One region of the Mesobacillus subterraneus genome, then DNA from elsewhere that is predicted to be linked to it. Evidence: a T-box and tRNA genes for the amino acid it is inferred to sense, from the RefSeq annotation. Region 1 holds a T-box; the other regions hold tRNA genes.
The links. A T-box is a leader RNA that pairs with one kind of tRNA and senses whether it is charged. The one in region 1 lies ahead of proS (proline--tRNA ligase), so its partner is inferred to be a tRNA-Pro.

Region 2: it has a tRNA-Pro gene. The T-box ahead of proS (proline--tRNA ligase) is inferred to sense a tRNA for this amino acid. The anticodon was not compared.
Region 3: it has a tRNA-Pro gene. The T-box ahead of proS (proline--tRNA ligase) is inferred to sense a tRNA for this amino acid. The anticodon was not compared.

What each region holds. Positions count from the first base shown of each region.
Region 1 is NZ_CP129019.1:2,181,695-2,192,059, forward strand. Features, by position in the region: partial or broken gene LC048_RS11235 (MMPL family transporter) at 1-1,071, shown strand, start outside; partial or broken gene LC048_RS11240 (response regulator transcription factor) at 1,120-1,792, shown strand; gene LC048_RS11245 (sensor histidine kinase) at 1,789-3,183, shown strand; gene LC048_RS11250 (hypothetical protein) at 3,186-3,581, shown strand; gene LC048_RS11255 (GNAT family N-acetyltransferase) at 3,653-4,435, opposite strand; gene LC048_RS11260 (RNA polymerase sigma factor) at 4,699-5,277, shown strand; gene LC048_RS11265 (DUF4179 domain-containing protein) at 5,267-6,376, shown strand; gene proS (proline--tRNA ligase) at 6,478-7,914, opposite strand; T-box leader at 7,970-8,184, opposite strand; gene LC048_RS11275 (hypothetical protein) at 8,518-8,706, opposite strand; gene LC048_RS11280 (CZB domain-containing protein) at 9,459-10,181, opposite strand; gene LC048_RS25065 (methyl-accepting chemotaxis protein) at 10,114-10,365, opposite strand; gene LC048_RS11285 (protoglobin domain-containing protein) at 10,274-10,365, opposite strand, start outside.
Region 2 is NZ_CP129019.1:580,679-591,043, reverse strand. Features, by position in the region: tRNA gene LC048_RS02955 (tRNA-Glu) at 792-863, opposite strand; tRNA gene LC048_RS02950 (tRNA-Ser) at 867-957, opposite strand; tRNA gene LC048_RS02945 (tRNA-Asn) at 965-1,039, opposite strand; tRNA gene LC048_RS02940 (tRNA-Ile) at 1,053-1,126, opposite strand; tRNA gene LC048_RS02935 (tRNA-Gly) at 1,130-1,203, opposite strand; tRNA gene LC048_RS02930 (tRNA-His) at 1,210-1,285, opposite strand; tRNA gene LC048_RS02925 (tRNA-Phe) at 1,324-1,396, opposite strand; tRNA gene LC048_RS02920 (tRNA-Asp) at 1,729-1,804, opposite strand; tRNA gene LC048_RS02915 (tRNA-Met) at 1,808-1,881, opposite strand; tRNA gene LC048_RS02910 (tRNA-Ser) at 2,046-2,138, opposite strand; tRNA gene LC048_RS02905 (tRNA-Ile) at 2,154-2,230, opposite strand; tRNA gene LC048_RS02900 (tRNA-Met) at 2,270-2,346, opposite strand; tRNA gene LC048_RS02895 (tRNA-Ala) at 2,369-2,444, opposite strand; tRNA gene LC048_RS02890 (tRNA-Pro) at 2,462-2,538, opposite strand; tRNA gene LC048_RS02885 (tRNA-Arg) at 2,556-2,632, opposite strand; tRNA gene LC048_RS02880 (tRNA-Leu) at 2,660-2,748, opposite strand; tRNA gene LC048_RS02875 (tRNA-Gly) at 2,759-2,833, opposite strand; tRNA gene LC048_RS02870 (tRNA-Leu) at 2,854-2,938, opposite strand; tRNA gene LC048_RS02865 (tRNA-Lys) at 2,978-3,053, opposite strand; tRNA gene LC048_RS02860 (tRNA-Thr) at 3,064-3,136, opposite strand; tRNA gene LC048_RS02855 (tRNA-Val) at 3,156-3,231, opposite strand; rRNA gene rrf (5S ribosomal RNA) at 3,242-3,357, opposite strand; rRNA gene LC048_RS02845 (23S ribosomal RNA) at 3,505-6,441, opposite strand; rRNA gene LC048_RS02840 (16S ribosomal RNA) at 6,668-8,215, opposite strand; gene LC048_RS02835 (GNAT family N-acetyltransferase) at 8,881-9,426, opposite strand; gene LC048_RS02830 (DMT family transporter) at 9,430-10,344, opposite strand.
Region 3 is NZ_CP129019.1:4,169,871-4,180,235, forward strand. Features, by position in the region: rRNA gene LC048_RS21680 (23S ribosomal RNA) at 1-557, opposite strand, end outside; rRNA gene LC048_RS21685 (16S ribosomal RNA) at 782-2,328, opposite strand; tRNA gene LC048_RS21690 (tRNA-Gly) at 2,447-2,520, opposite strand; tRNA gene LC048_RS21695 (tRNA-Pro) at 2,542-2,618, opposite strand; tRNA gene LC048_RS21700 (tRNA-Arg) at 2,637-2,713, opposite strand; tRNA gene LC048_RS21705 (tRNA-Leu) at 2,776-2,861, opposite strand; tRNA gene LC048_RS21710 (tRNA-Leu) at 2,920-3,004, opposite strand; tRNA gene LC048_RS21715 (tRNA-Lys) at 3,070-3,145, opposite strand; tRNA gene LC048_RS21720 (tRNA-Gln) at 3,274-3,348, opposite strand; tRNA gene LC048_RS21725 (tRNA-Asp) at 3,355-3,430, opposite strand; tRNA gene LC048_RS21730 (tRNA-Glu) at 3,475-3,549, opposite strand; tRNA gene LC048_RS21735 (tRNA-Ser) at 3,563-3,653, opposite strand; tRNA gene LC048_RS21740 (tRNA-Asn) at 3,670-3,744, opposite strand; partial or broken gene LC048_RS21745 (SprT family protein) at 3,865-4,339, opposite strand; gene cmpA (cortex morphogenetic protein CmpA) at 4,432-4,551, shown strand; partial or broken gene LC048_RS21755 (Tex family protein) at 4,583-6,752, opposite strand; gene LC048_RS21760 (PP2C family serine/threonine-protein phosphatase) at 7,100-7,699, opposite strand; gene sigB (RNA polymerase sigma factor SigB) at 7,696-8,490, opposite strand; gene rsbW (anti-sigma B factor RsbW) at 8,468-8,941, opposite strand; gene LC048_RS21775 (anti-sigma factor antagonist) at 8,938-9,270, opposite strand; gene LC048_RS21780 (PP2C family protein-serine/threonine phosphatase) at 9,328-10,338, opposite strand; gene LC048_RS21785 (anti-sigma regulatory factor) at 10,350-10,365, opposite strand, start outside.

The sequences.
Region 1 (10,365 bases):
CCTAAGGTGCCTAAGTATGGTGTTGAAACAGAGGTCAAGCATGGAGTCTGGGGACCAATTGCCAGATTCGTTGTTAACAAGCCTGGGCTTTCCGGCGGTCTGGTCGCGATATTCCTTATTGTTACTGCCCTGAACGTTTTCAATCTGGAATATGAATTCGACATGGTGAAAAGCTTTCCAGAAGATTTGCCTTCTCGGGTTGGCTATGAAATAGTGGAACAGAAATATGATAAAGGCGAGCTAGCTCCTGCTACTCTTTTGATAGCAGCTGATAACACATTAACAGAAGCAGATGCTGTCGGGATAACCGAGAAGCTGAAGGATGATGAGGAAATTGCTTCTGTCCGCCTATCGGCAATCACTGAAAACAATGAAGCTGCCAAGTTCAGCATCGCCCTCGCGATGAATCCGTACTCAGTTGAGGCGATGGACTATATGGAGGATTTACAGAAGAAAACACCAGAAATTCTTGACGAGTTAGGCTTGGAGGCTGAGGCTTACTATAGCGGTGTCACTCCAAAACTGGTCGATGAGCGCGAATACAATAATGGTGACATCATTAAAATCGTTTTACTTGAAACAGCTCTAATTCTTGGATTGCTCGTCGTCTTGACTCGCCGTTGGAAAATGCCGATTTATATGATGGGAACGATCCTGCTTTCATACGTTTCTGCATTAGGTCTCGGCGTATTCCTAATCGACGTGCTGTTTGGGTATGATGCCATCAGCACCCGAGTGCCAGTTTACGCATTCATTTTCCTTGTCGCACTCGGAATCGATTATAATATAATTTTAGCGTCTCGATTTATCGAGGAAAGCAAGAAACATAATGTGAAAGAAGCACTTGAAAGCGCGATCCGCAATACAGGCGGTGTGATTTCCTCAGCAGGGATCATCCTTGCAGCAACATTTGCAGCCCTGACAACAATGCCAATCGCTGATCTATTCATATTCGGTTTCATGGTAGCGATCGGAATCATGATTGACACCTTCCTTGTCCGAGGGATGCTGCTGCCAGCATTGATTCTTTTCTTTGAAAAAGACAAGCAAAACAAACCGGAGATTCAATAAGGAATGGAGAGGGCCTCCTCTCCCATTCTCTATGTAGGAGGCTGAAGTATGAGAATTTTGGTTGTTGATGATGATGTTAATATTCAAAGACTCGTAACCATCCATTTAACCCAGGAAGGCTATCAGGTTTTCAAGGCAAACGATGCCGAGGAGGCTTTAACATTACTTGAAAACCAGAATGTGGACCTTGCGATTGTCGATGTGATGATGCCCGGCATGAATGGCTTTGAGCTGACAAAAATCCTTACCGATGACTGGGAGATTCCCGTCATCCTTCTTACGGCAAAAGGCCAGTTAATCGATAAAGAAAAAGGATTCCTTTCAGGCAGCGAAGATTATATTGTTAAACCGTTTGAAGTGAAGGAGCTTTTATTCAGAGTGGCCGTTGTCCTCCGCAGGATGAAGCGGGTCATCGATTCACTGATCCTGGCCGGGAATATGAAAATTGACCGCAACAGCTTTGAAGTGGAAATCAATCAGGAAACGATTCTTTTTCCACTGAAGGAGTTCGAGCTGCTGAGCATCCTCGCCTCACGGATGAATAAAACCACTCCCCCGCGCGTCTTTGATTGAACAGGCCTGGGGAGCGGATTATGAGGGCAGTGAGCAAACGCTGAACACCCATATCAACCGAATCCGGGATCGCTTGAAAAAGCACCAAGCTTCAGTGGAAATCCAGACGATCCGGGGAATTGGTTACAGACTTGAGGAACTAAAATGAAAACTTTGTACCGGAAATTCATCATCGCAACTCTTCTCATCCTGGGAATCAGCATCGTGATTGCCTTCATTTTGACCAATTGGGTCTACATGACCTCGACCAGAGAAAGGATTGACTCACAGAACGTAAAGGTTGCCGAAGAGGTCGCCTCAAGTCTTGAGCAGATGCACTCGACAACTCATATAAGTTTCACTGGCTATCTGGACTCAATCAGCAAACTGGGCTATCAGCTTTATGTGCTAAGTGAATCAGGCGAGGAGTTCTTCTATGGCGAGCCTTTTTCAAAAAAGAACCTGCCAGATGAAGCAATAAAGGTCGTCGAAGAGAAGAGAATCTACCATGGAATGGACAATTCAAACTCTCCATGGATGATGATGAGCCATTTTTCTAATCATTTGGATAATACCGTTGGCGTTCCATTTACGATTGGAGACGAGGACTATGGCTTGTACCTGAGACCAAATAATAAATTGTTATTTTCAGACGTCCATGTCATTTTCGCGTGGTTTTTCGTCGCGGTTTCAATCGTCAGTATCAGTGGTGTCATCTGGTTTGCCAAACACCTGATCCAGCCAATTACCAAGCTGACAGAAGCCACAAGGGAAATCAGCAGGGAAAACTTTAACTACCCTTTGAATATCAATCGAAGAGATGAAATCGGCCAGCTTGCCGAAAGCTTCAGTCGAATGCAGGTTCAATTGCAGCACAATGATGAAGCTCGAAAATCCTTCATCAATAATGTATCCCATGACTTTCAATCACCATTGATGAATATCCAGGGATATGCAGAGCTTTTAAAAACACAGGCGCTCGATGATGAGCACCTTGAGTATGTCGATATAATTGACCAGGAATCAAAGCGGCTATCCAATTTGACGAAACAGCTGCTGCTGCTTACCTCGCTCGACCAGAAATCGTATCCAATGAAGCTTGGCGTCACAAGAATTGACACACAAATCAAGGATACGGTCAGAGGGCATCAGTGGCGGCTTGAGGAAAAGGAGATTGAGATTTCCTATCATCTCCCCCCTGCCCCCATTCTCGCTGATCCAGAACTATTGATGACGGTATGGGACAACCTGCTTACGAATGCGATTAAATATAACCAGAACGGCGGCAGTATTTTTATCCAGATTATCGAAAACGACGATACTGCCACGATCACCTTCAAGGATACCGGAATCGGCATGGACAAGGAACAAGCTTCGAAAATCTTTGAACGCTTTTACCGCGTCGACTCGGCGCGTAAGAAAGATGGAACAGGATTGGGCCTATCGATTGTTAAACATATTATTGAATTACACAACGGAAAAATTAGAGTGGAGAGCGAGATTCAAAAAGGTACCACTTTTACGATAAAGCTCCCTAAAGAAAAACAGACGGAGGAATAAAAATGGAACAAATATGGAGTATTCGGCTTATACGATTTGCAGCAATATTTGGACTGATCGGGACATTCATGGGCTCACATATGGCGGGTGCCGGCGACTATGCCATGCGCCCGATCCACGCCCACATCCTGTTGGTTGGATGGCTATCTGTGTTCGCCTGGGGAATCTTTTACAAAAACTATCAAATCAAATCTAAAAAACTAGTAGCCATTCATTCTATTACAGGAATGATCGGCTCACTGGGACTCACAATTGGAATGTGGTTGTACAACATCAATCCTTTCAACTTTGATGATACATTGGTCATGGTCTTGTTCATCGTCGGTGGCTCCCTTCTGCTCGTCGCGTTTATTCTATTTGTGGTTGTTACTTTTTTTATCGAAAAGACTGTGAACTAGGATGTAAGTTAGTGATATAAAGAGAAATGACCTACTAATATGAGAGTAGGTCATTTCTTTTTGCTTGGAAATTAACCATTTTGAATTTCGGTAATACTTTTTCCGCCTAAAAAGGCATGTCCTGTCGTAAGTGTTACGACAGTTTCAAAACCATAGCGATTATATACCTTTTCAACCCTTTCATTAATAGGAAATACCCATAAGTTTTCAAATCCTTGTTTTTGGACTTCTTGCTGAATATGTTGAATGATATATCCTATTAATCCTTTTCCCCGATATTCTTCTAAAGTCGCTACACTTTCCATACGTGCTTGTCTGCCATGCGCAAAAATACAGGCAGTGGAACAGGCGACACCATTGTACCTCAACAAAAAGTGTTGATATGCGGGATGATCGAACTCTTCCTTTAAAGCTTTTTCCCGGACTTCACGCCCGCCAATTTCTTTGATGCTGCATTCGATTTCTAACGTTTCTTGATAGTTTGCTTCCGTAACTTCTTCAATCGAAATTGATTCATTCCTTTCCAGGTTAATCACTTTCTGATCCCATAATTGTACAGGAGTTGCAAATTCCTCATATCCAAACCCTCTTGTTTTTAATTCGCGCAGTAAAGCAGGCTGTTCAGCGGGATTGTATATGTAAAACCTTGGAATAATATTCTTTGCCTGATAAAAGGCACTGACTTCATCCACCACTTTTTCTGGATGATTGACTGGTTTGCGCACATGGGCATGATTCGCATCATAATATACAGGCTGATTCTCATTTAAAAATAGATAACCCCAATCCCTGTCGTGACGAGCAGTAAAGGTACCAAGATTGGCAAACTCCAACTCTAGTATTCTTTCTAACATGTATTTCATTCCCCTCATTCAATCGCTTTGATAAATTCCCTCTATTGATTTTAGCATAAATATCCAATTTCAGGAGTTGTTCCATTATATAATAGTAAAAGACAGACAGCACAAACTACTTCTCTGTAAAATCTGTTTCTAGAACAGTGTATGTCCGTTGGTCGGCATAGAAGTTAAATTGATCCACCTTTTTTATCAAAAATGAAACCAACGTACCCATTACGAACGACATACTAGTGAAAATAAATTATGGAGGTTGCCCAGTGAGTGAGGAAAAGAAACTAATCAATCAAATTCCGGCAGGTAATGGAGAAGCGTTCAGCCAGCTGGTTGAAAGTCTGCTTTCTTCTGCCTATCGAACGGCTTATCTTATACTTGGTTCACGGGATCTGGCAGAGGATGCTGTCCAGATTGCCCTTGAGGACTGCTATCTCAGCATTATGCGAGATCTGGAGATCCGCCACTTCAAAGCGTGGTTTTACCGGCTTGTCTATACCCGTTCGATCGATGTTTACCGAAAGCAAAAGCGAAATCAGTATTCTGATATTGAGGAAAATCCAGAAGCGATCTCCAAGATGCAATCCGGATCAGCTCAGGAAATGGCTGTTGAAAGTGAAACAAGACAGGAACTGCTACAGCTGATCACCCGTTTAAAGGATGAACAGCGTATTCCTTTACTGCTGTTTTACTTTGAAGATTTATCCGTGAAAGAGATCAGCGTCATTCTCAATGAAAACAGCAATACTGTAAAAACAAGGTTGTCACGAGGCAGGAAAAAGCTAGGAGAACTGATGAAAAAGCATAGCCACTTTCAGATGGAGGGGAACACTTATGGGATATGATAAGGATAAAATGCAGATCCCTGATTCGCTGCAAAAGTTTACAAAAGAGTTGCCGGGCCGATTCGCAGCTGGTGAATTTGTTGATGATCGGAGTGATCGAGTTGGCTATGAGCTTGAAGGGTTCAATAAATCTTTAAAAAAGCAGTGGACATTCTGGAAAAAAGCAGGTGTAACGACTGCCGCCATCGCTGCCAGCTTCATGCTATTTGTTGGTTCAGGGTTCGTTTCCCCTACGATGGCGAAAGTAGTATCAAAGATTCCTCCGTTAAGCTCAATCTTTAATAGCCCCGAACAAGACTTGTCAGAAAGACTGACTCAGGCTCTGAAAAAAGAAGGATATCCTGTGAAGCAAGTGAACGAGTTTGTCGGCGGCAAAAATGAAGGCATCATCATTACATTGGATGCCCCAGAAAAACAGTATCAGCAGATAGAAAATGATGTTATAAAAATCGGACATGACATGGTTAAGAGCAAGGAATTCAAAGGAACGAGAATTGAGGATTATTACGTAAAAGTAAGACCACATCGCGAACCTTCTGAAGAATGGAAACAGGAACAAGCTGAAATCGAAAAGGAAACTGCTGAAGTGTTCCAAATCGTCCAGGCTGCCCTTGAACCATTTGATTACCAGAACTCTGTCGGTTATATGGAAGGTAAAGTGGAACTTGAAATCCCAAGTATCGAAAAGCAGGAAAAAGTGGATCAAATCAAAAAGGCTGTAGAGGATGCCCTCGCTGCCAACGGCAGAGAGCATGTAGAGGTCAAACTCAGGAAGTTCGATTTGGCCAAACGCGAGCATTACGCACGCTGGAGTGACGCAGTTTCAGGAATTGGCCATGAATTCATGACCTATAAAAAATACAAAGTTTCTGGTGTGGGCTATAAAAGTAAAGACGGCTTTATGACCATTTTCATCACCATGAAATTGAAAAGCACCGACAAAGAAGCCGTCGCTCACGCCACTGACCTTCACACAATGGCCGTGGAATTCATCAAATCAGACGAAATATGGCCAAAAGTAAAGCAAGACCCATATAAGATTGTCATAATGACAAAAGATAAAAAGGAATTTAATACAGAAGAAAAACAGTTTAATTAAAGAAAGCAAAGGGATCATTCCCTTTGCTTTTTTGAGTCTTTTCAAGAAGTATGAAGCACAAGATACGTCACAGGTACGCCCCAGTGCTTCGCTATGCTCCTTTAATAAGCACGTGCAAACCAGACGGTATGTTTCGATTCGCTCCCACATTGAATGCATGTCTGTTTTTCTGTTGGTGGGTTAAATGGGATGTTTCGAGTTGTGAATTTTGTTTTTTCTTTTACGCTTTCTTCACAAGCATCGTCTCCGCACCAGCCTGCCAATACCCATCCTGGGATATTTTCACTTACCTTGGACTCAGCAATATGCTGTTCGAGCTGTTCCAGGGTATCAATATGAGTATGAGAATTCTCTTCACGGAATGCTTTTGCTTTTTCGAACAGACGAATCTGCATCGTTTCTAGTTCATTTTTAACTTTTTCGACCATGGATTCCAATGGCACAGAAATCTTCTCATCCATATCCCGAGCCTTCATCAAGCCCTGATTTTGATCTAAATCACGTGGTCCTAATTCAATACGGACAGGAACACCTTTTAACTCCCACTCATTGAATTTATATCCTGGTGATTGATCGGAATCATCAAGACGAACGCGAATACCTTCTGCTTTTAAAGCGGCGAAGATCTCATCCAGTTTCTCAATGATTGCCGGGTTCTTTTTCCAAGGGCCAACCGGGATTAGGACGACTTGTGTCGGTGCGATTCTCGGCGGCAGGACTAGACCCTGCTCGTCACCATGGACCATGATAACAGAGCCAATCAAACGAGTGGACGTACCCCATGATGTTGTATGTACAAATGTGTGTTTGTTTTCTTTATTCAAGTATTTAATATCGAATGCTTCCGCAAATTTCGTACCCAAGTAGTGGGATGTTCCTGCTTGCACGGCTTTTCCATCCCTCATCATTGCTTCGATCGAATAGGTGTCAACGGCACCTGCAAATCTTTCAGAAGGCGTTTTTTGCCCATCATAAACGGGAATCGCAAGCAACCCTTCGACCACTTCTTTATAAATATTCAACATTTGCATCGTTTCCTTGCGTGCATCTTCCTCGTCAACATGTGCTGTGTGACCTTCTTGCCATAAAAACTCAGAGGTGCGGATGAATGGGAGAGTTTTCTTTTCCCAGCGGAATACATTAGCCCATTGATTAATCAAAACAGGAAGGTCCCGATAACTTTTAATCCAATTTGAATACAAATGCCCAATCATCGTTTCCGAAGTTGGCCTCAACGCAAGACGTTCTTCTAATTGTTCTCCTGCAGCTTCAGTAACCCACGGAAGTTCCGGCGAGAAGCCTTCAATATGATCCTTTTCCTTCTGGAAGAAGCTTTCCGGAATCAACATTGGGAAATAAGCATTGCGGTGGCCTGTTTCCTTGAACCGCTTGTCCATTTCAGCCTGGATATGTTCCCAGATTTCATAACCATCCGGCTTAAAAGCAATACATCCGCGAACCGGAGTGTAATCAAATAATTCCGCTTTTTGAATCGTATCAATATACCATTTTGTAAAATCATTGCTTTGTTGTGCCATGTTCTTTTCCTCCTGAAAATTCAAGTATATAAATAAAAAAGCATAAAGAGTCCTATATAAGGACGTCTTTATGCTAATAGACGTGGTACCACCTTAGTTCAACATTCATTTAGAATGCCCTCTAAAAGTTTGTATCGGAACGACCCGGTTAGTTTTTTCGCTAACATCTCCGTGGCAGGGTTCAATAAGGAGGGGTGATATAGCTTTCAGCCAAGGCTATATTCTCTGCATTCACAATCCTTATTTACTTGATCACATCATTGATTACATATATATAAATAAATATATCAAGTTTCTAACAGGAATTCAAATTGAAGCAAAAAAATGCACCTTTTGTTACGAAAACAACTGAGAGCAGTAATTCCCCAACTGGTCGTTGGAACCTATTCTACTGCAATTAACCGAGTGAAAATAACATTAGTTAATGAACGCAACCGGTTCGGTTTTAAAGAACAAAAAAAGGATTCACGGCGCTTTTCGCACGGTAATTCCCAGTTAAATCAGCCGAAGCTTTAGCAGTAAAATTAGCTCAAAAAAACTCGAGCCAATATACTCCGATCCTGTTTTATAGGAGCACTTTGTTAAAGATTAGTACCCTTTAGTTCATTTATTTTTGTTATTAAAGAAATTTTTAAGATTTGGAGTTGGACTAAATGAAACTCCCAAAATCAATCCCCCATAGAGAGGTATATTCAATAATTTATTAGTTGAATAACCTAATAAATAAGGCATTCCTACTACAATTGACACTATTCCAATTATGAATAAGAATAACGCTATTTTCTTGTACATAAAATTTCACTCCCCGTTTTATCATTTAAATCCAATTTTCTTATTGCACATAACTGCTTCTATATTTTAATAAACAAAAAGTGCTACCGCCGCAGCACTAAAAGAGTGGACCTTCCCGTACCTGAATGAGGGAATCAGTGACAAATTGAAAAATAAGCGGAGAAATTCCCCCCTAATTTAAAAAAAACTCTAAAAATAGCTCAAATAGACGGAGAAATTCCGCCTATGGACTTGAAAAACAAGAAAATGGCCAACTATGCTCCGCTTAACCGGAAATTCTCCCCTTATTTACCAACATCCGAGACAAATGCCGCAGTATAAACGGAAAATCTCCGCTTATTGTAGGTCTTGTTGGTCACTCAAATAAGGATAATACCTCCTTTTTTTTTAAAAAACCATTAACTCACTAACCTGACCTTATGTCAAATAAACCCAGCTTTAATTTTATCATAAATATCCAACAAACCGCTTCCCATATTTAACAAACTAATTAGGATAAGAATTAACGTGATGCCAATAACTTCTGTCACCTTATTAATAGCGTTGTGAATTCCAATTGATGAAACACCTTTAAAGGCATAGAATACATTGACTTTTGTCCGAATTGGATTACTCTTTTGCCTGCGTATAATGTTTTTGTAATCGAAAACAGTCCCTACTATGATGAAAGGAGTCAGTTCCTGAAACATACTTGTTTTTTGCAATAACGACCAAAAGAGCATCCCGCCTTGGGAATGCTCCTTTTCTTCTTATTACATAATCAATGATTGTATATATGGTTTCTTCTTTTCGATGAGCTTGTTACGCAATTCATTCATCAAGGATACTACTTCCCTCGAGGCTTCTCCCATTTCTTGAAGTGTATGTTCTGCTTTTTCCCGATCTCCGTTATTTACTTCCTTAACCGCTCTTCTTGCTAATTCATGTATACGAATATGGGGCTGTTCGAGTTTTTTAAATGCCGGGTCGTCGCCAATTACCTTTTCTGCTGCTCCATAATACCATTTGCCAAGCCGACACGTTGTATGGGAGGCAACATCAGCTTCGGTCAGGTGTTCGAAACCAAGAATGATATTATACACTCTCCAGCGCCACAGTAGATGGTCGGTAATGGATAGTTGAATAAGGTCTTCCTGACTGTATTTCATATTATGTGATATCGCTTCGGTCCGATATTTATCGATCATTTTGCTAAGGTTATATACTGCCTGGCCGGTCTTCCTGGCAACTGCTTCACCTTTTTCGATAGCTTCTACCATTGACAGGTTGCGGTTCACGACATCATCCGTCGTTGCAGCCTGTTCTTCAGTTACAGATGAAATCTCTGATATATTTTTGCCAACGGTCTGCAGATTATTATTGAGGTTCTGCAATTCTTCTGCAACAGAGGTGGAGAAATCGACTCCTTTATGCAGGTTGTCGGAAATTGATTGGAAATGTGTTGTGATTGTATTGGGAAATACCCCCAAGATCATTGATATCACTGTTGATTGATGTCAAAGAACTCTTAGTATGATCTGCCAGCTTCCGTACTTCTTCTGCAACGACAGCGAAACCTTTGCCATTTTCACCTGCGCGGGCGGCCTCGATGGATGCATTCAATGCAAGCAGATTGGTTTGTTCTGCTATCTCGTGAATGAAGGAGATGACTCCTTTCAT
Region 2 (10,365 bases), 1.6 Mb from region 1:
ATGTACTAAATCTTCCAATTGCGCGGTATTTGTAGAACGAAAGTTGAATATAGAATAATTATTTTTGGGAAGGGTGAGTTGATTTTATTATGTTTGATAGAGAAACGAGAATAAAAAACATTTTTGTATTGATAACGTTTTCATTTTGTAGAAGAAGTGATGAGAGAGTGTTTGGATATGAGGGCTACTAAATTTGACATGCTACGGAAGTGATTAAGCAATTTAATTTCGGAGTGATATCGGAGTGATAGTTGTACAGCTAGCCAGATCATGTGACTGTCTCGTTATTTACGAGTAGTAAGTGCCGTACACTCGCTTCCTTGGTCATTAGGTTATCTATCACTTCTATATATGACCGGTTTTCTTCTTTATCCCATTAACCGGGTACATATCTCTTCTTTATGTGACCGGTTTTTCTCCTTTGTTACTTAACCGAGTACATATATATCTTAATGTCATTATGAATATCCGCTTTGCTTAGTACTTGATGCTGCTTACTGTAATTCTTAAACAGCACCTCAGAGCAAGTTCGAAGCAAATACCTGGTTGCTGTGTGGAATTTTTTAAGAGCAGAACAAAAAGCGCAAGCGCCTCGTTCAGCCCCGACAAGCGCTGGAGGGCCTGACAGTGAAGTCGTTCTTTGACTTCATTGGCAGGACCGAAGCGTCTCGAGGGGCTAGGCGCTGGAGCTGGATTAGGAAAACTACATGTAGTTATCCACACTTAAATAATTTTATAATTTCCTAAAAAATAAAAAAAACTGTTAGCATAAATGCTAACAGCTTTCCTTATGACCCCTACGGGATTCGAACCCGTGTTACCGCCGTGAAAGGGCGGTGTCTTAACCGCTTGACCAAGGAGCCTAGTGGCGGAGAAGGAGGGATTTGAACCCTCGCGCCGGTTACCCGACCTACACCCTTAGCAGGGGCGCCTCTTCAGCCTCTTGAGTACTTCCCCATAAAAATGGCTCCGCAGGTAGGATTCGAACCTACGACCGCTCGGTTAACAGCCGAGTGCTCTACCACTGAGCTACTGCGGAATAATATAAAAAATGGGCCTAAGTGGACTCGAACCACCGACCTCACGCTTATCAGGCGTGCGCTCTAACCAGCTGAGCTATAGGCCCTTATGGAGCGGGTGAAGAGAATCGAACTCTCATCATCAGCTTGGAAGGCTGAGGTTTTACCACTAAACTACACCCGCAAAAAATGGGGCGACTGATGGGAATCGAACCCACGAATGCCTGAACCACAATCAGGTGCGTTAACCACTTCGCCACAACCGCCATGTCAATTATTGAATATTACTTGAAATTAAATAAGGTGGCTCAGGACGGAATCGAACCGCCGACACAAGGATTTTCAGTCCTTTGCTCTACCGACTGAGCTACTGAGCCACTATAATATTGCACCCTAAACTTTTACCAGTTTAAGTCCTTTGTTCGAATGACCTTCGGTCTTTCTCACAGATTGCCGCAGAAGCTTATTCAGGATGTGAGCAATCTGCTCTACCGACTGAGCTACTGAGCCACTATAAATATTGCTTCCTAAACTTTTACTGGTTTAGGTCCTTTGCTCGAATGACCTTCGGTCTTTCTCGCAAGTTGCCGCAGAAGCGTATTCGAAGATGTGAGCAACTTGCTCTACCGACTGAGCTGCTGAGCCACTAAAATATTGTTGTCTAAACTTTATTAGACCTATGTCATTTACTCGTTTATTAGAGTAAAAATGGCGGTCCCGACCGGGATCGAACCGGCGATCTCCTGCGTGACAGGCAGGCATGTTAACCGCTACACCACGGGACCAGATTGCGGGGGCAGGATTTGAACCTGCGACCTTCGGGTTATGAGCCCGACGAGCTACCGGACTGCTCCACCCCGCGACGATATTAATCATATAATAATGTTTATGCTCTAAGTGAGCATGGACTGTCCCGATCTCAGGAAGCTTAATCAAGAAGCAGCTCGATCGGTACAACTCGCAGCATATTCAGTGAAGTAACGCTCGTTGCTCCACCCCGCGACGATATTAATGATATTAAAATTATGGAGGAGGTAGAGGGATTCGAACCCCCGCGCGGTGTTACCCGCCTGTCGGTTTTCAAGACCGATCCCTTCAGCCAGACTTGGGTATACCTCCGTATGAAATAAGCAATGGTGGACCTTGTAGGACTCGAACCTACGACCGGACGGTTATGAGCCGTCTGCTCTAACCAGCTGAGCTAAAGGTCCAGGATATCCTAGATTGAATAGGTTCAACCAGATTGAATTTGGTAGCGGCGGAGGGGATCGAACCCCCGACCTTACGGGTATGAACCGTACGCTCTAGCCAGCTGAGCTACACCGCCAAATTATTATTTAAAATTTATATGGTGGAGCCTAGCGGGATCGAACCGCTGACCTCCTGCGTGCAAGGCAGGCGCTCTCCCAGCTGAGCTAAAGCCCCATATAATATAAGTAGCATGGTCGGGAAGACAGGATTCGAACCTGCGACCCCTTGGTCCCAAACCAAGTGCTCTACCAAGCTGAGCTACTCCCCGATAAAGAGAAAATATAATGGCGCGCCCGAAAGGAGTCGAACCCATAACCTTCTGATCCGTAGTCAGACGCTCTATCCAATTGAGCTACGGGCGCAATATAAATGTTTATTAGCTAACTTGGTGGTGCCGAGGACCGGAATCGAACCGGTACGGTAGTCACCTACCGCAGGATTTTAAGTCCTGTGCGTCTGCCAGTTCCGCCACCCCGGCTTAGGAACTATGGAGCGGAAGACGGGATTCGAACCCGCGACCCCAACCTTGGCAAGGTTGTATTCTACCACTGAACTACTTCCGCAAACCTTATGTTTTTAAAAATGGTGCGGGTGAAGGGAGTCGAACCCCCACGCCTTGCGGCGCCAGATCCTAAGTCTGGTGCGTCTGCCAATTCCGCCACACCCGCATATTTGGTATAATGTTATTTTACTTTCGTAAAAAACATTGGTGAGCCATGAAGGACTCGAACCTTCGACCCTCTGATTAAAAGTCAGATGCTCTACCGACTGAGCTAATGGCTCGTACAAAAGGTGCCGGCAAGAGGACTTGAACCCCCAACCTACTGATTACAAGTCAGTTGCTCTACCAATTGAGCTACACCGGCATAATGAGTAGAAAATATATGGTGGAGGATGACGGGATCGAACCGCCGACCCTCTGCTTGTAAGGCAGATGCTCTCCCAGCTGAGCTAATCCTCCATTTGAAACTGCCCGGCGACGTCCTACTCTCACAGGGGGAAACCCCCAACTACCATCGGCGCTGAGAAGCTTAACTTCCGTGTTCGGTATGGGAACGGGTGTGACCTTCTCGCTATCGTCACCAGACATTTTTTAAAGACAATCTCTATTATACTGTCTTTTATTCATTTTGCAAGAGAAAATTTTAAAAAGTTATTTTGCTTAACAAAAAACTTTATTCCCTCAAAACTAGATAATGTGTAAGAAGAATTCAAGAAAAACGAGTAATCTAATTTGGTTAAGTCCTCGAACGATTAGTATCAGTCAGCTCCACACGTCACCGCGCTTCCACCTCTGACCTATCAACCTGATCATCTTTCAGGGTTCTTACTAGCTTGCGCTATGGGAAATCTCATCTTGAGGGGGGCTTCATGCTTAGATGCTTTCAGCACTTATCCCGTCCGCACATAGCTACCCAGCGATGCCTTTGGCAAGACAACTGGTACACCAGCGGTGCGTCCATCCCGGTCCTCTCGTACTAAGGACAGCTCCTCTCAAATTTCCTGCGCCCACGACGGATAGGGACCGAACTGTCTCACGACGTTCTGAACCCAGCTCGCGTACCGCTTTAATGGGCGAACAGCCCAACCCTTGGGACCGACTACAGCCCCAGGATGCGATGAGCCGACATCGAGGTGCCAAACCTCCCCGTCGATGTGGACTCTTGGGGGAGATAAGCCTGTTATCCCCGGGGTAGCTTTTATCCGTTGAGCGATGGCCCTTCCATGCGGAACCACCGGATCACTAAGCCCGACTTTCGTCCCTGCTCGACTTGTAGGTCTCGCAGTCAAGCTCCCTTGTGCCTTTACACTCTGCGAATGATTTCCAACCATTCTGAGGGAACCTTTGGGCGCCTCCGTTACTCTTTAGAGGCGACCGCCCCAGTCAAACTGCCCACCTGACACTGTCTCCCGCCCCGATCATCAGGGCGTGGGTTAGAATTTCAATACAGCCAGGGTAGTATCCCACCAGCGCCTCCACCGAAGCTGGCGCTCCGGTTTCTCAGGCTCCTACCTATCCTGTACAAGCTGTACCAAAATTCAATATCAGGCTACAGTAAAGCTCCACGGGGTCTTTCCGTCCTGTCGCGGGTAACCTGCATCTTCACAGGTACTATAATTTCACCGAGTCTCTCGTTGAGACAGTGCCCAGATCGTTACGCCTTTCGTGCGGGTCGGAACTTACCCGACAAGGAATTTCGCTACCTTAGGACCGTTATAGTTACGGCCGCCGTTTACTGGGGCTTCGATTCAGAGCTTCGCGTGAGCTAACCCCTCCTCTTAACCTTCCAGCACCGGGCAGGCGTCAGCCCCTATACTTCGCCTTGCGGCTTCGCAGAGACCTGTGTTTTTGCTAAACAGTCGCCTGGGCCTATTCACTGCGGCTCATCTAGGCTATTCACCCAAATGAGCACCCCTTCTCCCGAAGTTACGGGGTCATTTTGCCGAGTTCCTTAACGAGAGTTCTCTCGCTCACCTTAGGATTCTCTCCTCGCCTACCTGTGTCGGTTTGCGGTACGGGCACCTTTTATCTCGCTAGAGGCTTTTCTTGGCAGTGTGAAATCAGGAACTTCGGTACTATATTTCCCTCGCTGTCACAGCTCAGCCTTCACGCAAGCGGGATTTGCCTCACTTGCAGCCTTACTGCTTAGACGCGCATATCCAACAGCGCGCTTACCCTATCCTACTGCGTCCCCCCCATTGCTCAAACGATAAAGAGGTGGTACAGGAATATCAACCTGTTGTCCATCGCCTACGCCTTTCGGCCTCGGCTTAGGTCCCGACTAACCCTGAGAGGACGAGCCTTCCTCAGGAAACCTTGGGCATTCGGTGGATGGGATTCTCACCCATCTTTCGCTACTCATACCGGCATTCTCACTTCTAAGCGCTCCACCAGTCCTTACGGTCTGACTTCAACGCCCTTAGAACGCTCTCCTACCACTGACATCTAAGATGTCAATCCACAGCTTCGGTGATACGTTTAGCCCCGGTACATTTTCGGCGCAGAGTCACTCGACCAGTGAGCTATTACGCACTCTTTAAATGGTGGCTGCTTCTAAGCCAACATCCTGGTTGTCTAAGCAACTCCACATCCTTTTCCACTTAACGTATACTTTGGGACCTTAGCTGGTGGTCTGGGCTGTTTCCCTTTTGACTACGGATCTTATCACTCGCAGTCTGACTCCCACGGATAAGTCTTTGGCATTCGGAGTTTGTCTGAATTCGGTAACCCGATGAGGCTACTAGTCCAAACAGTGCTCTACCTCCAAGACTCTTACAACGTGAGGCTAGCCCTAAAGCTATTTCGGAGAGAACCAGCTATCTCCAAGTTCGATTGGAATTTCTCCGCTACCCACACCTCATCCCCGCACTTTTCAACGTGCGTGGGTTCGAAGCCTCCAGTTGGTGTTACCCAACCTTCACCCTGGACATGGGTAGATCACCTGGTTTCGGGTCTACGACCACATACTAAATTCGCCCTATTCAGACTCGCTTTCGCTGCGGCTCCGTCTTCTCAACTTAACCTTGCATGTAATCGTAACTCGCCGGTTCATTCTACAAAGGCACGCCATCACCCATGAACGGGCTCTGACTACTTGTAGGCACACGGTTTCAGGATCTATTTCACTCCCCTTCCGGGGTGCTTTTCACCTTTCCCTCACGGTACTGGTTCACTATCGGTCACTAGGGAGTATTTAGCCTTGGGAGATGGTCCTCCCAGCTTCCGACGGGATTTCTCGTGTCCCGCCGTACTCAGGATCCACTCAGGAGGGAACGAAGTTTCAACTACAGGGTTTTTACCTTCTCTGACGGTACTTTCCAGACCACTTCATCTACCCCGTTCCTTTGTAACTCCATGTTGAGTGTCCTACAACCCCAAGAGGCAAGCCTCTTGGTTTGGGCTATGTCCCGTTTCGCTCGCCGCTACTCAGGGAATCGCGTTTGCTTTCTCTTCCTCCGGGTACTTAGATGTTTCAGTTCCCCGGGTCTGCCTTCAATACCCTATGTATTCAGGTAAAGATACTGTTCCATTACGAACAGTGGGTTTCCCCATTCGGAAATCTCCGGATCAAAGCTTACTTACAGCTCCCCGAAGCATATCGGTGTTAGTCCCGTCCTTCATCGGCTCCTAGTGCCAAGGCATCCACCGTGCGCCCTTTCTAACTTAACCTAAAAGGTCATTTCTCTATTAAATAGAGAGAAAAACTAAAATGGCGATCACTCGGTTTTTTCTTGGTTCTTCTTACTTACGATTATCTAGTTTTCAAGGAACAAAAAAGTCTTGAGGCAATTGCTCCCTCAAAACTAAACAAACAAGCTAGTCAACTATGTGGATTACATCCACAGTACGAACCAGAAGGTTCGCATTCCGATTGCCTTTACGGCAATATCCTTAGAAAGGAGGTGATCCAGCCGCACCTTCCGATACGGCTACCTTGTTACGACTTCACCCCAATCATCTGTCCCACCTTAGGCGGCTGGCTCCATAAAGGTTACCCCACCGACTTCGGGTGTTACAAACTCTCGTGGTGTGACGGGCGGTGTGTACAAGGCCCGGGAACGTATTCACCGCGGCATGCTGATCCGCGATTACTAGCGATTCCGGCTTCATGCAGGCGAGTTGCAGCCTGCAATCCGAACTGAGAATGGATTTATGGGATTGGCTCGACCTCGCGGCTTCGCGACCCTTTGTTCCATCCATTGTAGCACGTGTGTAGCCCAGGTCATAAGGGGCATGATGATTTGACGTCATCCCCACCTTCCTCCGGTTTGTCACCGGCAGTCACCTTAGAGTGCCCAACTGAATGCTGGCAACTAAGATCAAGGGTTGCGCTCGTTGCGGGACTTAACCCAACATCTCACGACACGAGCTGACGACAACCATGCACCACCTGTCACTCTGTCCCCCGAAGGACGCCCTATCTCTAGGGAAATCAAGAGGATGTCAAGACCTGGTAAGGTTCTTCGCGTTGCTTCGAATTAAACCACATGCTCCACCGCTTGTGCGGTACTCGTCAATTCCTTTGAGTTTCAGCCTTGCGGCCGTACTCCCCAGGCGGAGTGCTTAATGCGTTTGCTGCAGCACTAAAGGGCGGAAACCCTCTAACACTTAGCACTCATCGTTTACGGCGTGGACTACCAGGGTATCTAATCCTGTTCGCTCCCCACGCTTTCGCGCCTCAGCGTCAGTTACAGACCAGAGAGCCGCCTTCGCCACTGGTGTTCCTCCACATCTCTACGCATTTCACCGCTACACGTGGAATTCCGCTCTCCTCTTCTGCACTCAAGTTCCCCAGTTTCCAATGACCCTCCCCGGTTGAGCCGGGGGCTTTCACATCAGACTTAAGGAACCGCCTGCGCGCGCTTTACGCCCAATAATTCCGGACAACGCTTGCCACCTACGTATTACCGCGGTTGCTGGCACGTAGTTAGCCGTGGCTTTCTGGTCAGGTACCGTCAAGGTACCGGCAGTTACTCCGATACTTGTTCTTCCCTGACAACAGAACTTTACGACCCGAAAGCCTTCATCGTTCACGCGGCGTTGCTCCGTCAGACTTTCGTCCATTGCGGAAGATTCCCTACTGCTGCCTCCCGTAGGAGTCTGGTAGTGTGTCTCAGTCCCAGTGTGGTGATCACCCTCTCAGGTCGGCTACGCATCGTTGCCTTGGTGAGCCGTTACCTCACCAACTAGCTAATGCGCCGCGGGCCCATCTGTAAGTGACAGCCGAAACCGTCTTTCAGCTTTCCCTCATGAGAGGGAAAGGATTATCCGGTATTAGCTCCGGTTTCCCGAAGTTATCCCAGTCTTACAGGCAGGTTGCCCACGTGTTACTCACCCGTCCGCCGCTGATCTTCAAAAGCAAGCTAATGAAGATCCGCTCGACTTGCATGTATTAGGCACGCCGCCAGCGTTCGTCCTGAGCCAGGATCAAACTCTCCAAGAAAGAGTATGAGTTTAGCTCATAATTTAAAACGTTGGCTAGTGATCAACTATATAATAGAAGTCACTATAAATATTGTTTGTTGACGCTTGTTTGTTTAGTTTTCAAAGAGCAAGTTGTTTAGCTTGTCGCCTAGAAGCGACTTTATTAATATAACACGCTGATTTGTTATTGTCAACATCATTTTTTGTTTTTCTTTTTCGTAAAAACTGATGTTTATTTTTTCAATTCAACGCTGTTTTTCTGAAGCGAGATTAAATATACCATGGATAAAATATGTTTGCAATATAATTTTAAAAGATTTTTTCACAATAAGAGAATTATTATCATGTCTTCCATGTTTCTTCTTATTAAAGCCTTTTATTAATAATTCTCTGCTCATGCTCATATAATGGACCAGACAAACTATTTTAAAGAGGTGATCCTATTTGCTGCAATCCATTGCACTTTATCTCTCACTTATCATGGCAATACTTTTATTTAGCATTGCCTACATTGAAGCCATTACAATAGCAAACGCTGAAGGAAAGGTTCACGGAGGTACTCTTATTTTAAGCTCTGTCTGTGCATTATTGTTTTCAAGGTTCACTTATCTATTCATTTAAAAAATCCCCTCTCCAAAGGGGATTTTTTGATTTTACCTTACAGAGTTATTTGCACCTATACTCTTATAGTTTTTCTATAGTAGTCTGATGCAGCATTTTTATATTCTTCCAAATATAAGCTACTTCGAGATATTTCTTTCCTGCAATATTCACAACTTCTTCTCCAGCTTTTTGTGGCTGAAGGCTTTCATAAAACTTCCGGCTTTCATTATCGGCTAACACCCAAACGAGCATGGCTTCATAATCTTGCTTCAGCAAATCTTCCAAACCCGCTAAAAGTAGCTTCATTCCCAGTTTCATTCCTTGGTACTCTTTAAGAATATAGATTGCGTACAATTCTCCATCGGCATCAAAATTTCCTGATCTTTCTTTACCAAAAGATGCAAAGCCAACTATCTCTCCCTCTGAATTAACAGCGACAAAAACCGGTGATGTATCAGCACTTTCAGACAAGCTTTTTTTCCATAAAGGTTTCCGGTCATCCACCTTCAAAGAATCTAAGTAATCCTGACTTACTATTCCCTGATAAGTTTCTTGCCAGCTTCTAACGTGGACCTTGGCAATGCCGCTCGCATCTTCAATCGTAGCTTTTCTAATTTGCACTTTCATCCCCTACCCCGAGATTGATTTAATTTCGGCTTGATTTTTTATCTTCATCTTTCTTTCATCTACTAAAAACAATGTTATCCCAGCAATAACAACTAGTCCTCCGATCACCTGTGTCAAAATTACTTTTTCACCGAGCAGGTAGTAAGCCAGAACGGTTGCACCAACTGGTTCAAATAGTATCGCCATGGATATGACCGATGCGCTGATCCATTTTATCGACCAGTTAAACAGTGTATGGCCTAGCAATGTAGGAATCAGCGCCAGAAGGATAAAGTATACCCAATCACTTGCAGGGTATGGATAAAAAGAATCACCTACTGCTATTACATAGAAGAATAAAGTAATTGAACTGATGGTATAGACGATAAAAGTATAGGTAATCAAAGACATTCTTTTCCTAACGGTTTGGCCGAATAGAAGGTATACAGTTACTAATGCGCAGGCTATAATCGCCAAAAAGTCCCCGAATAGTGCGCTTCCGCTGATTTTAAAATCACCCCAACTGATGATGAAACTGCCGCCAATTGCTATTAAGCCGCTTAAAATTGCTTTAACTGACACACGTTCCTTAAAGAATAAGTAAGCTCCTATAAATGCGAAAAGCGGCTGAAGTGTAACCAGCACTGTTGAGCTTGCTACCGAGGTATAGTTCAGAGATTCGAACCAGAGTATAAAGTGAAAGGCCAGAAATATCCCTGCTATCCCGGAGAATACCCAATCCCGTTTCGTAATAAGACGAAGTTCTGAAACATACTTTATAAGAAACACCGGCAGCATTAAAAGTACAGAAAAGAATAATCGATAAAAAGCTATGACTCCCGACGGCGCGGATGAGACTTTGACCAGGATTGCAGAAGTTGAGACTGCCACTACACCGATGGCTACCGCCAAATATGGATTTACTTTAGGTGCTTCCATTTCCATTCTCCTTTAAGTAAC
Region 3 (10,365 bases), 2.0 Mb from region 1:
CAGGATCTATTTCACTCCCCTTCCGGGGTGCTTTTCACCTTTCCCTCACGGTACTGGTTCACTATCGGTCACTAGGGAGTATTTAGCCTTGGGAGATGGTCCTCCCAGCTTCCGACGGGATTTCTCGTGTCCCGCCGTACTCAGGATCCACTCAGGAGGGAACGAAGTTTCAACTACAGGGTTTTTACCTTCTATGACGGCCTTTCCAGACCACTTCATCTACCCCGTTCCTTTGTAACTCCATGTTGAGTGTCCTACAACCCCAAGAGGCAAGCCTCTTGGTTTGGGCTATGTCCCGTTTCGCTCGCCGCTACTCAGGGAATCGCGTTTGCTTTCTCTTCCTCCGGGTACTTAGATGTTTCAGTTCCCCGGGTCTGCCTTCAATACCCTATGTATTCAGGTAAAGATACTGTTCCATTACGAACAGTGGGTTTCCCCATTCGGAAATCTCCGGATCAAAGCTTACTTACAGCTCCCCGAAGCATATCGGTGTTAGTCCCGTCCTTCATCGGCTCCTAGTGCCAAGGCATCCACCGTGCGCCCTTTCTAACTTAACCTAAAAGGTCATTTCTCTATTAAATAGAGAGAAAAACTAAAATGGCGATCACTCGGTTTTTTCTTGGTTCTTCTTACTTACGATTATCTAGTTTTCAAGGAACAAAAAAGTCTTGAGGCAATTGCTCCCTCAAAACTAAACAAACAAAAGTCAACTATGTGGATTACATCCACAGTACGAACCAGAAGGTTCGCATTCCGATTGCCTTTACGGCAATATCCTTAGAAAGGAGGTGATCCAGCCGCACCTTCCGATACGGCTACCTTGTTACGACTTCACCCCAATCATCTGTCCCACCTTAGGCGGCTGGCTCCATAAAGGTTACCCCACCGACTTCGGGTGTTACAAACTCTCGTGGTGTGACGGGCGGTGTGTACAAGGCCCGGGAACGTATTCACCGCGGCATGCTGATCCGCGATTACTAGCGATTCCGGCTTCATGCAGGCGAGTTGCAGCCTGCAATCCGAACTGAGAATGGATTTATGGGATTGGCTCGACCTCGCGGCTTCGCGACCCTTTGTTCCATCCATTGTAGCACGTGTGTAGCCCAGGTCATAAGGGGCATGATGATTTGACGTCATCCCCACCTTCCTCCGGTTTGTCACCGGCAGTCACCTTAGAGTGCCCAACTGAATGCTGGCAACTAAGATCAAGGGTTGCGCTCGTTGCGGGACTTAACCCAACATCTCACGACACGAGCTGACGACAACCATGCACCACCTGTCACTCTGTCCCCCGAAGGGGAACGCCCTATCTCTAGGGAAATCAAGAGGATGTCAAGACCTGGTAAGGTTCTTCGCGTTGCTTCGAATTAAACCACATGCTCCACCGCTTGTGTACCCGTCAATTCCTTTGAGTTTCAGCCTTGCGGCCGTACTCCCCAGGCGGAGTGCTTAATGCGTTTGCTGCAGCACTAAAGGGCGGAAACCCTCTAACACTTAGCACTCATCGTTTACGGCGTGGACTACCAGGGTATCTAATCCTGTTCGCTCCCCACGCTTTCGCGCCTCAGCGTCAGTTACAGACCAGAGAGCCGCCTTCGCCACTGGTGTTCCTCCACATCTCTACGCATTTCACCGCTACACGTGGAATTCCGCTCTCCTCTTCTGCACTCAAGTTCCCCAGTTTCCAATGACCCTCCCCGGTTGAGCCGGGGGCTTTCACATCAGACTTAAGGAACCGCCTGCGCGCGCTTTACGCCCAATAATTCCGGACAACGCTTGCCACCTACGTATTACCGCGGCTGCTGGCACGTAGTTAGCCGTGGCTTTCTGGTCAGGTACCGTCAAGGTACCGGCAGTTACTCCGATACTTGTTCTTCCCTGACAACAGAACTTTACGACCCGAAAGCCTTCATCGTTCACGCGGCGTTGCTCCGTCAGACTTTCGTCCATTGCGGAAGATTCCCTACTGCTGCCTCCCGTAGGAGTCTGGTACCGTGTCTCAGTCCCAGTGTGGTGATCACCCTCTCAGGTCGGCTACGCATCGTTGCCTTGGTGAGCCGTTACCTCACCAACTAGCTAATGCGCCGCGTACCATCTGTAAGTGACAGCCGAAACCGTCTTTCAGCTTCCCCTCATGAGAGGGAAAGGATTATCCGGTATTAGCTCCGGTTTCCCGAAGTTATCCCAGTCTTACAGGCAGGTTGCCCACGTGTTACTCACCCGTCCGCCGCTGATCTTCAAAAGCAAGCTAATGAAGATCCGCTCGACTTGCATGTATTAGGCACGCCGCCAGCGTTCGTCCTGAGCCAGGATCAAACTCTCCAAGAAAGAGTATGAGTTTAGCTCATAATTTAAAACGTTGGCTAGTGATCAACTATATAATAGAAGTCACTATAAATATTGTTTGTTGACGCTTGTTTGTTTAGTTTTCAAAGAACAATGAAATTGGAGCGGGTGAAGAGAATCGAACTCTCATCATCAGCTTGGAAGGCTGAGGTTTTACCACTAAACTACACCCGCATATAAAGTTGAAATACTGAATGGTCGGGAAGACAGGATTCGAACCTGCGACCCCTTGGTCCCAAACCAAGTGCTCTACCAAGCTGAGCTACTCCCCGTTATTAAGGAAAAAATAATGGCGCGCCCGAAAGGAGTCGAACCCATAACCTTCTGATCCGTAGTCAGACGCTCTATCCAATTGAGCTACGGGCGCATTGTTTTTAATAGCAACTTTTATATCTTACCACACCCGATAAAAGGTGTCAACACTTTTTTTGGTGCGGCCGAGAGGACTTGAACCTCCACGGGGTTGCCCCCACTAGGCCCTCAACCTAGCGCGTCTGCCATTCCGCCACGACCGCAAAACATGACAGGATTATATAATAACTAATCGAGATTCATTATTAAACAGGTAATTAATGGTGCGGGTGAAGGGAGTCGAACCCCCACGCCTTGCGGCGCCAGATCCTAAGTCTGGTGCGTCTGCCAATTCCGCCACACCCGCATATTGATATTCATTCGCCGAAGCGAAAATTAAGGAAAGTTATTTTCGCTGGTGCGAAAAAACTTTGGTGAGCCATGAAGGACTCGAACCTTCGACCCTCTGATTAAAAGTCAGATGCTCTACCGACTGAGCTAATGGCTCGTATTAAACAAAACCCTAAACAAGTTTTGTTTGAAATCCTGTGCTCAAAAGACCTTCGGTCTTCCTCGCAAGTTGCCGCTGATGTTGTTCAATGAAGCGAGCAACTGACTGAGCTAATGGCTCAAAAATGGCTGGGCTAGCTGGATTCGAACCAACGCATGTCGCAGTCAAAGTGCGATGCCTTACCGCTTGGCTATAGCCCAATAAAATGGCGGTCCCGACCGGGATCGAACCGGCGATCTCCTGCGTGACAGGCAGGCATGTTAACCGCTACACCACGGGACCAGATATGGAATTATAATATTACTTTCGCTGTCGCGAAATAATCTTGGTGACCCCTACGGGATTCGAACCCGTGTTACCGCCGTGAAAGGGCGGTGTCTTAACCGCTTGACCAAGGGGCCATTTAAAAGGTTCTGGCGGAGAAGGAGGGATTTGAACCCTCGCGCCGGTTACCCGACCTACACCCTTAGCAGGGGCGCCTCTTCAGCCTCTTGAGTACTTCCCCATACCTTAAAAATTAATGGCTCCGCAGGTAGGATTCGAACCTACGACCGCTCGGTTAACAGCCGAGTGCTCTACCACTGAGCTACTGCGGAATAACTTTAATTTTCGATGTCGTTGTCTTGTCGACTCTTACTATTATAGGGAGCTGCCCAGCAAAAGTCAAGGGTGTTTTTGATAAGTTTTTTATTTCTTTTTCAGAAGCCCTCAAAGCCTTATTCTACAGTCATTTCCTTCACCTTTATCAGCTTCCCCCGGCATTTTCCACACACGTATTTCAAGGTATTGATAGATTTTTTGCGACGATAGGATAACTTACAGCTGCTGCACTGATAAAAAACGAACTTCTGTTTCGCCCTTCTCTTTTTTCTCCTCCGGAAGAACAGAACAAAACCTCGGGGCATCTACCTTCTTTAATAGATCTCGAAAATCTTTATCGCGATGCTTGTAGCCTTTTCCTTCTATATGAAGATGGTAATGGCAAAGTTCATGCTTGATGATCCCAACCAACTCCGCCTCGCCAAGCTGCTCAAAATACTTTTTATTAATTTCAATGTTGTGGCTGCTCAGCATATAGCGGCCGCCAGTTGTCCGAAGTCTTGGATTGAAGAATGCCTTATGCCTGAATGGCTTATGGAAGTATTCATTGGAAATCGTCACTACAAGACTATGCAATTCTTGATCAGTCATCTTTAAAACGCCTGCCTTTTATAGAACATGACAACCCATTATAGCATATATTAATGTTACCTTTTAACGCATTATCTTAAGGAGGTATTGCCATGCCTGTCTGGTTTCAGAATCAAATGAAACGAGCCTTCTATGAGAAAAATCGGTATCAAATCAAACTTTTAAACCAATGTTGGTACTTTTATAGAAATAAACAAAATTTAAACGATTAGAAGACTGCAGGAATCCCTGCAGTCTTCTGTATTATGCCTGGTCAGGCTTAAGCATCGTCAAGGCGACGCGACCTTTTTTTCTGATCGACACTGTCCACCCATACCGTGACTACATCCCCAACGGATACAATATCCAGCGGGTGTTTTACGAATCGATTGCTTAGTTTTGATATATGGACCAGTCCATCTTGTTTTACACCAATATCAACGAATGCACCGAAGTCAACCACGTTCCGTACAGTACCTTGAAGCTCCATTCCCGTTTTTAGGTCCTCTAGCTTCAATACATCCTTTTTCAAAAGTGGCGCCGGAAGCTCATCTCGCGGATCCCTTTCAGGCCTTATGAGTGCATCGATAATATCCTTCAGCGTAAGTTTTCCGATTCCTAGTTCATCTGCTGTTTGATCGATGTTGATTTTAGCAAGCGCGTCCTTCAAATCCCGAGTGCCTAAATCCTTTGTTTTGAATCCCAGGCTATCAAGGAGCTGTTTTACCTCACCATAACTTTCCGGGTGGATGCCGGTCCGGTCAAGAGGTTCTTTCCCATCAATGACACGCAAGAATCCAATTGCCTGTTCATAGGTCTTGGCCCCGAGGCGCGGAATTTTCTTCAACTGAGTCCTGCTCGTAAACTTTCCTTCTTCTTCTCGCTTCTTTACTATGTTATTGACCACTGTTTTTGAAAGGCCAGATACGTACTGCAATAAAGAAGATGAAGCTGTATTCACATTGACGCCTACCTGGTTAACTGCCGTCTCAACAACGAATGTCAGCGACTCGGATAGTTTTTTCTGGCTGACATCATGCTGATATTGACCGACACCGACGGATTTCGGATCGATTTTAACAAGCTCCGCAAGCGGGTCCTGCAATCTGCGGGCAATCGATACCGCACTTCGTTCTTCTACCTGAAAGTTAGGGAATTCTTCGCGGGCAAGATCGGATGCGGAATAGACACTCGCGCCTGCTTCATTAACAATAAGATAATAAATTTCTTTATCCATCTCTTTCAGGATGTCTGAAACGAATTGTTCTGTTTCCCTGGAAGCAGTTCCGTTACCGATTGCAACCATTTCCACATCATACTCTTTCAGGACTTTAATGAATTTGTCCTTTGCCTCAGTATTTTTCGAGCCAGAGGTATGAGGGTAAATCACACCGATCGACAAAACTTTTCCTGTTTCATCTACGGCAGCCAGTTTACATCCCGTTCTGAATGCCGGGTCTACCCCGAGAACAACCTTCCCTTTTAACGGAGGCTGCAAAAGCAGCTTTCTGAGGTTTTCCGAGAAGATGTGAATTGCTTGCTCTTCAGCTTTTTCTGTCAGTTCATTCCTGATCTCGCGTTCGATTGACGGCTGAATCAGACGCTTATATGCATCCTCGATCGCTTCTGTTACTGAAGCAGCTGTGATAGAGTGATTTTTAGTAACCCATTTACGCTGCAAAAAGCTCATGATGACATCTGTTTTTGGCTTTATTGAAACCCTCAACAAATCTTCTTTTTCACCGCGGTTTAGCGCAAGGATTCTGTGCGGCACCACTTTATTGACTGGCTCGGAATACTCATAATACATCTCATAAACATTCTTCTCATCCTGCTCTTCATTTTTTACGGATGAATCGATGGATCCAGATTTATAGGTTTCATTCCGAATCCATTTGCGGCTGTCTGCGTCATCGGAGACAACTTCAGCGATGATGTCTTTCGCCCCTGCAATCGCATCCTCGATAGATTCGACACCTTTCTCTTCTGAAAAAAACTCCCGGGTTTTTTCTTCGAGATTTCCGTTCACAGGGAACTCCAGCATCCACTGAGCAAGCGGCTCAAGTCCCTTCTCTTTTGCAACAGTCGCTTTTGTTCTTCTTTTTTGCTTGTATGGCCGGTATAAATCTTCTACTTCCTGAAGCTTGATTGCTTTTTCAATGTTCGACTTCAGTTCGTCAGTCAGCTTTCCTTGTTCTTCAATGAGCCTGATGACTTCTTCTTTTCGCTGTTCTAAGTTCTGTATGTATTGCCATCTTTCAACGATGTCACGAATTTGCACTTCATCAAGCGCACCAGTCATTTCCTTTCGGTAACGGGCTATGAACGGTACAGTGTTTCCTTCATCAATTAATGAAATGACACTTTGCACTTGTTTAGCTGTTAACGATTGCTCTTTGGCAATGATTTTTACATATTGATCCTGCTTATCCATTGTTTGAGTCAAGAGACAATCCTCCATAATCTATATTGATATTACTTGTCACTTTAATAGTGTACCAAAATAAGCGGAAGGTTTACAGTGAGCTCAGGTCTTCCCGCTATATTAGCATCTCATCAATGTACACACAGGATTAATCCCTTTCCCATTTCTCATAGAAAATAAAGAACAATAAGCGCAAGCGCTGCCCGCCGATAACGCCACGTCCTTTGGCTGTCCGGTCTAGCACATCTACAGGACGGAAGCGCCTCGAGGGGCTAGGCGCTGGAGGAAAACTACATGTAGTGAACCTCACTGGAATAATTAATAATTTCCACAACAAACAAAAAGAAGCCCACCGGCTAAAGTAGACTTCCCACAATAAAAGTTGCATCATCCATTGAGTTTGCATATTCACTTTTAATTTGCTCTGCGATGGCACCTACTGAGCGATACCCATTCAATATCGTTTTAGCGCCGTGGATATTATCAAAACCGTCTGAGTAAATCAGGAATTTTGACTGTGGCTCATAAATGAATCTCTGGGTGTGAAATACCTGCGGTTTCCCTGACAGATAACCTGTTACAGGCAATGGGTATGTCAGCTTGCCATTTGAGGTATAGAGGAAGAACCGGATATTTCCGACACAGCTGTATACAAATTCGCGGGTTTCGAAGTAGACTTTGAAGATCGAGACAGCGGCTCCTCTTTTTTGCACTAAAATATTGTTGCAGTATTTCATGAGCGTATCTACGTCTTCGTGATGGTGTTGCTCTACTACTGAAACGACAGCGGCAGAAGCTTCATGGGCATATTGCCCCGACCCTAATCCATCAGCAAGTACACAGACAAAATATTCATCAGTAGCTGTATAATAATAGCTGTCACCGCACTCTATTTTACCTTCTTTGATTGTCTGGTAAGCATAAAGTTCTATTTTGTCTTTGAACTGTTGGATCATGTAATGTACTCCGAGTTGTTGTTTTCAGCATGGATCGCTTCTTGAAGCTTTTTAATCGCTCTTCTTTGAAGTCGTGATACATGCATCTGTGAAATACCAAGCTTGTCCCCTGCCTCTTTCTGGCTAAGAGTATCAAGGTAGGTATATTGGATAATTAACTTTTCGCGTTCGCTTAATACATGCAGTACTTTTTCGAGCACCATTCTTTGATTGATCTTTTCATAACCTTCATCAATGTTTCCGACGATGTCCAACAGGGTTACTGTTCCTCCATCAGAATCGGCTTCTATTGAATGGTCAACGGATAAGGCCTGGTAGCTTTTGCCCATCTCCATAGCTTCCAATACTTCTTCTTCGGAAACCTCGAGTGCTTCAGCGATTTCATCTACCCGTGGAGAGCGGTGTAAGTGTGTGGTCAAATCTTCGACAGTCGTCTTGATTTTTGGACCAAGCTCCTTTATCCTCCGCGGTACGTGGACACTCCACGTTTTATCTCTTAAGAATCTTTTGATTTCTCCAATGATGGTCGGTACGGCAAATGCCTCAAAGCTTTTGCCAAATGTTTCATCATAGCGTCGGATGGCCACTAAAAGTCCAATCATCCCAACCTGGAAGATATCTTCGTGAAATGACCTTCCTTTGGAATATTTTCTGGCGATTGTTTCGACAAGGTTTTGATAATGAAGAACCAGCTCATTTTGGGCGTCTGCATCCTCATGCAGCTGGTAGGCTTTGATTAATTTATTAATCTCTTCTTTTGGCCTCTGCTTAGGTTGAGATTGTCTCTGCATCTCTCTCCACCTGCTCTCCTTCTCGGTACTTGGTCATAAAGACCGTGACGCCCTCTTTGTGATGAATTCGAACCTCGTCCATCAAGGTTTCGATCAGATACAGTCCCAAGCCTCCTTCGCGAAGGAATTCTACAGAACTATTCTGGTCATACGGACCAAGCCCCTGGCGCGCTGAATGGAAATCAAAGCTCTGGCCATTATCCGCAACCATAACTTCAAGCTTGTCTTCATATAGTCCAAAACCGATGATGACTTCGCCGTTCTCATTGTTTTGATAGGCATGCTGCACAGCGTTTGTACAAGCTTCACTCGTAGCGATTTTCAGATCTTCAATTTCGTCGTAGGAAAATCCCATGCGGCTAGCAATACCAGAAAGAGTCAAACGAATGACACCCACGAATTCTGGTTTAGCCGGGATTTTCATTTCAATATAGTCAAATGACTGGTTCATTGCACTCCACCCTCAATCTGGCTGTTTATATCGATAATATCGGCCAAGCCGGTGATTTCGAAAAGTCTCTGCAAACGTTCGGACAACCCAACGATTTTAAATTCACCGTCATGTGCACGGACATTCTTGAATACTCCTACAAATACTCCAAGCCCGGTACTATCCATATAATTGACTTCAGAAAGGTCAACAACCATCTCTACGCCCTCTTTTTCGGACAAAGGGAAAAGCTTTTCACGAAGCTGTGGAGCTGTATATGCATCAATTTCGCCGCTTACTTTAACTGCTAACTTTGATTCTTTTTCTTTAACATCTATCGAAATATTCATAAATGACCACCCTTTACAATTCAATTGCTCTTTTGATTTACCCCATTTAAAACCCGATTAAACATCTCTTTTCAAAATGATCAATGTAAAATCATCCCGCAATTGGAAGTGCTGAAGTTTTTCAAGTTCCCTAAAGATATTATTGACAATTTCCTGAGCATTTAAGTGAATATATTTATTTATATATCCGATTAATGTTTCCTTCTCAATGAACCCTTCTTCTGTCCTGCATTCTGTTACTCCGTCAGACATCAGGATCACCATATCCCCAGGAAGTATTTCTTTCTCATACTGGATATACTTCGTCCGCTTGTCCACTCCTAACAGTAAGCCTCTTGCGACTAACTCTGAGAATTCCTTCTTTTTGGAATCGTAATAGAAGCCTGGCTCATGCCCTGCGGATGCATAATAGAAGATATTATTGGAAGGATTGAACATTCCGTAGAACATCGTGATGAACATGCTTGGATCGACATTCTGCTCAACGACTCTGTTCAGGTTTTCCAGGATGCTGCTCGGATCAAGCCGGTTTTCTGGCAGGCTGTCCATCGCATACTTAATCATGGACATACAAAGCGCTGCCGGAATTCCTTTCCCGATGACATCAGCGATTGCAACACTGATATTATTGTTCTCATCCTGGACAAAATGGAAGTAATCACCGTTCATATGCCTAGCGGGAACGCTTATTGCCCCGATATCAATGCCAGGTACTGCCGGGATTTTCGTACCAAGCAAGGTTTGCTGAACATTGGCGGCAATCTCCATTTCTGATCTTAACTCCTCTTGCTGATGCCTTAAGCTTTGGTGCTCTCGATAAGCAATACCATAGCCAATCATCACCTCAAGGAGGATATCAAAGGAATGCATAATATCTTCCGGAAGTTCAGGATACATCTCCAGAAGCAAGCTTTTATGCACACTGATGATTTCTTCCGGCGCGATTTTGTGCTCAATCGACTTCCGGCTGAATTTCTGCCCTGCATACAAAGCCTGTTCTGATTGCTCTTTAATATAATTGTCAAGAATATCCCGATACTTTGATTCCATCATTTCTCGGAAATCCATACTTTCTCCCCCTAACGGAGCCATTTA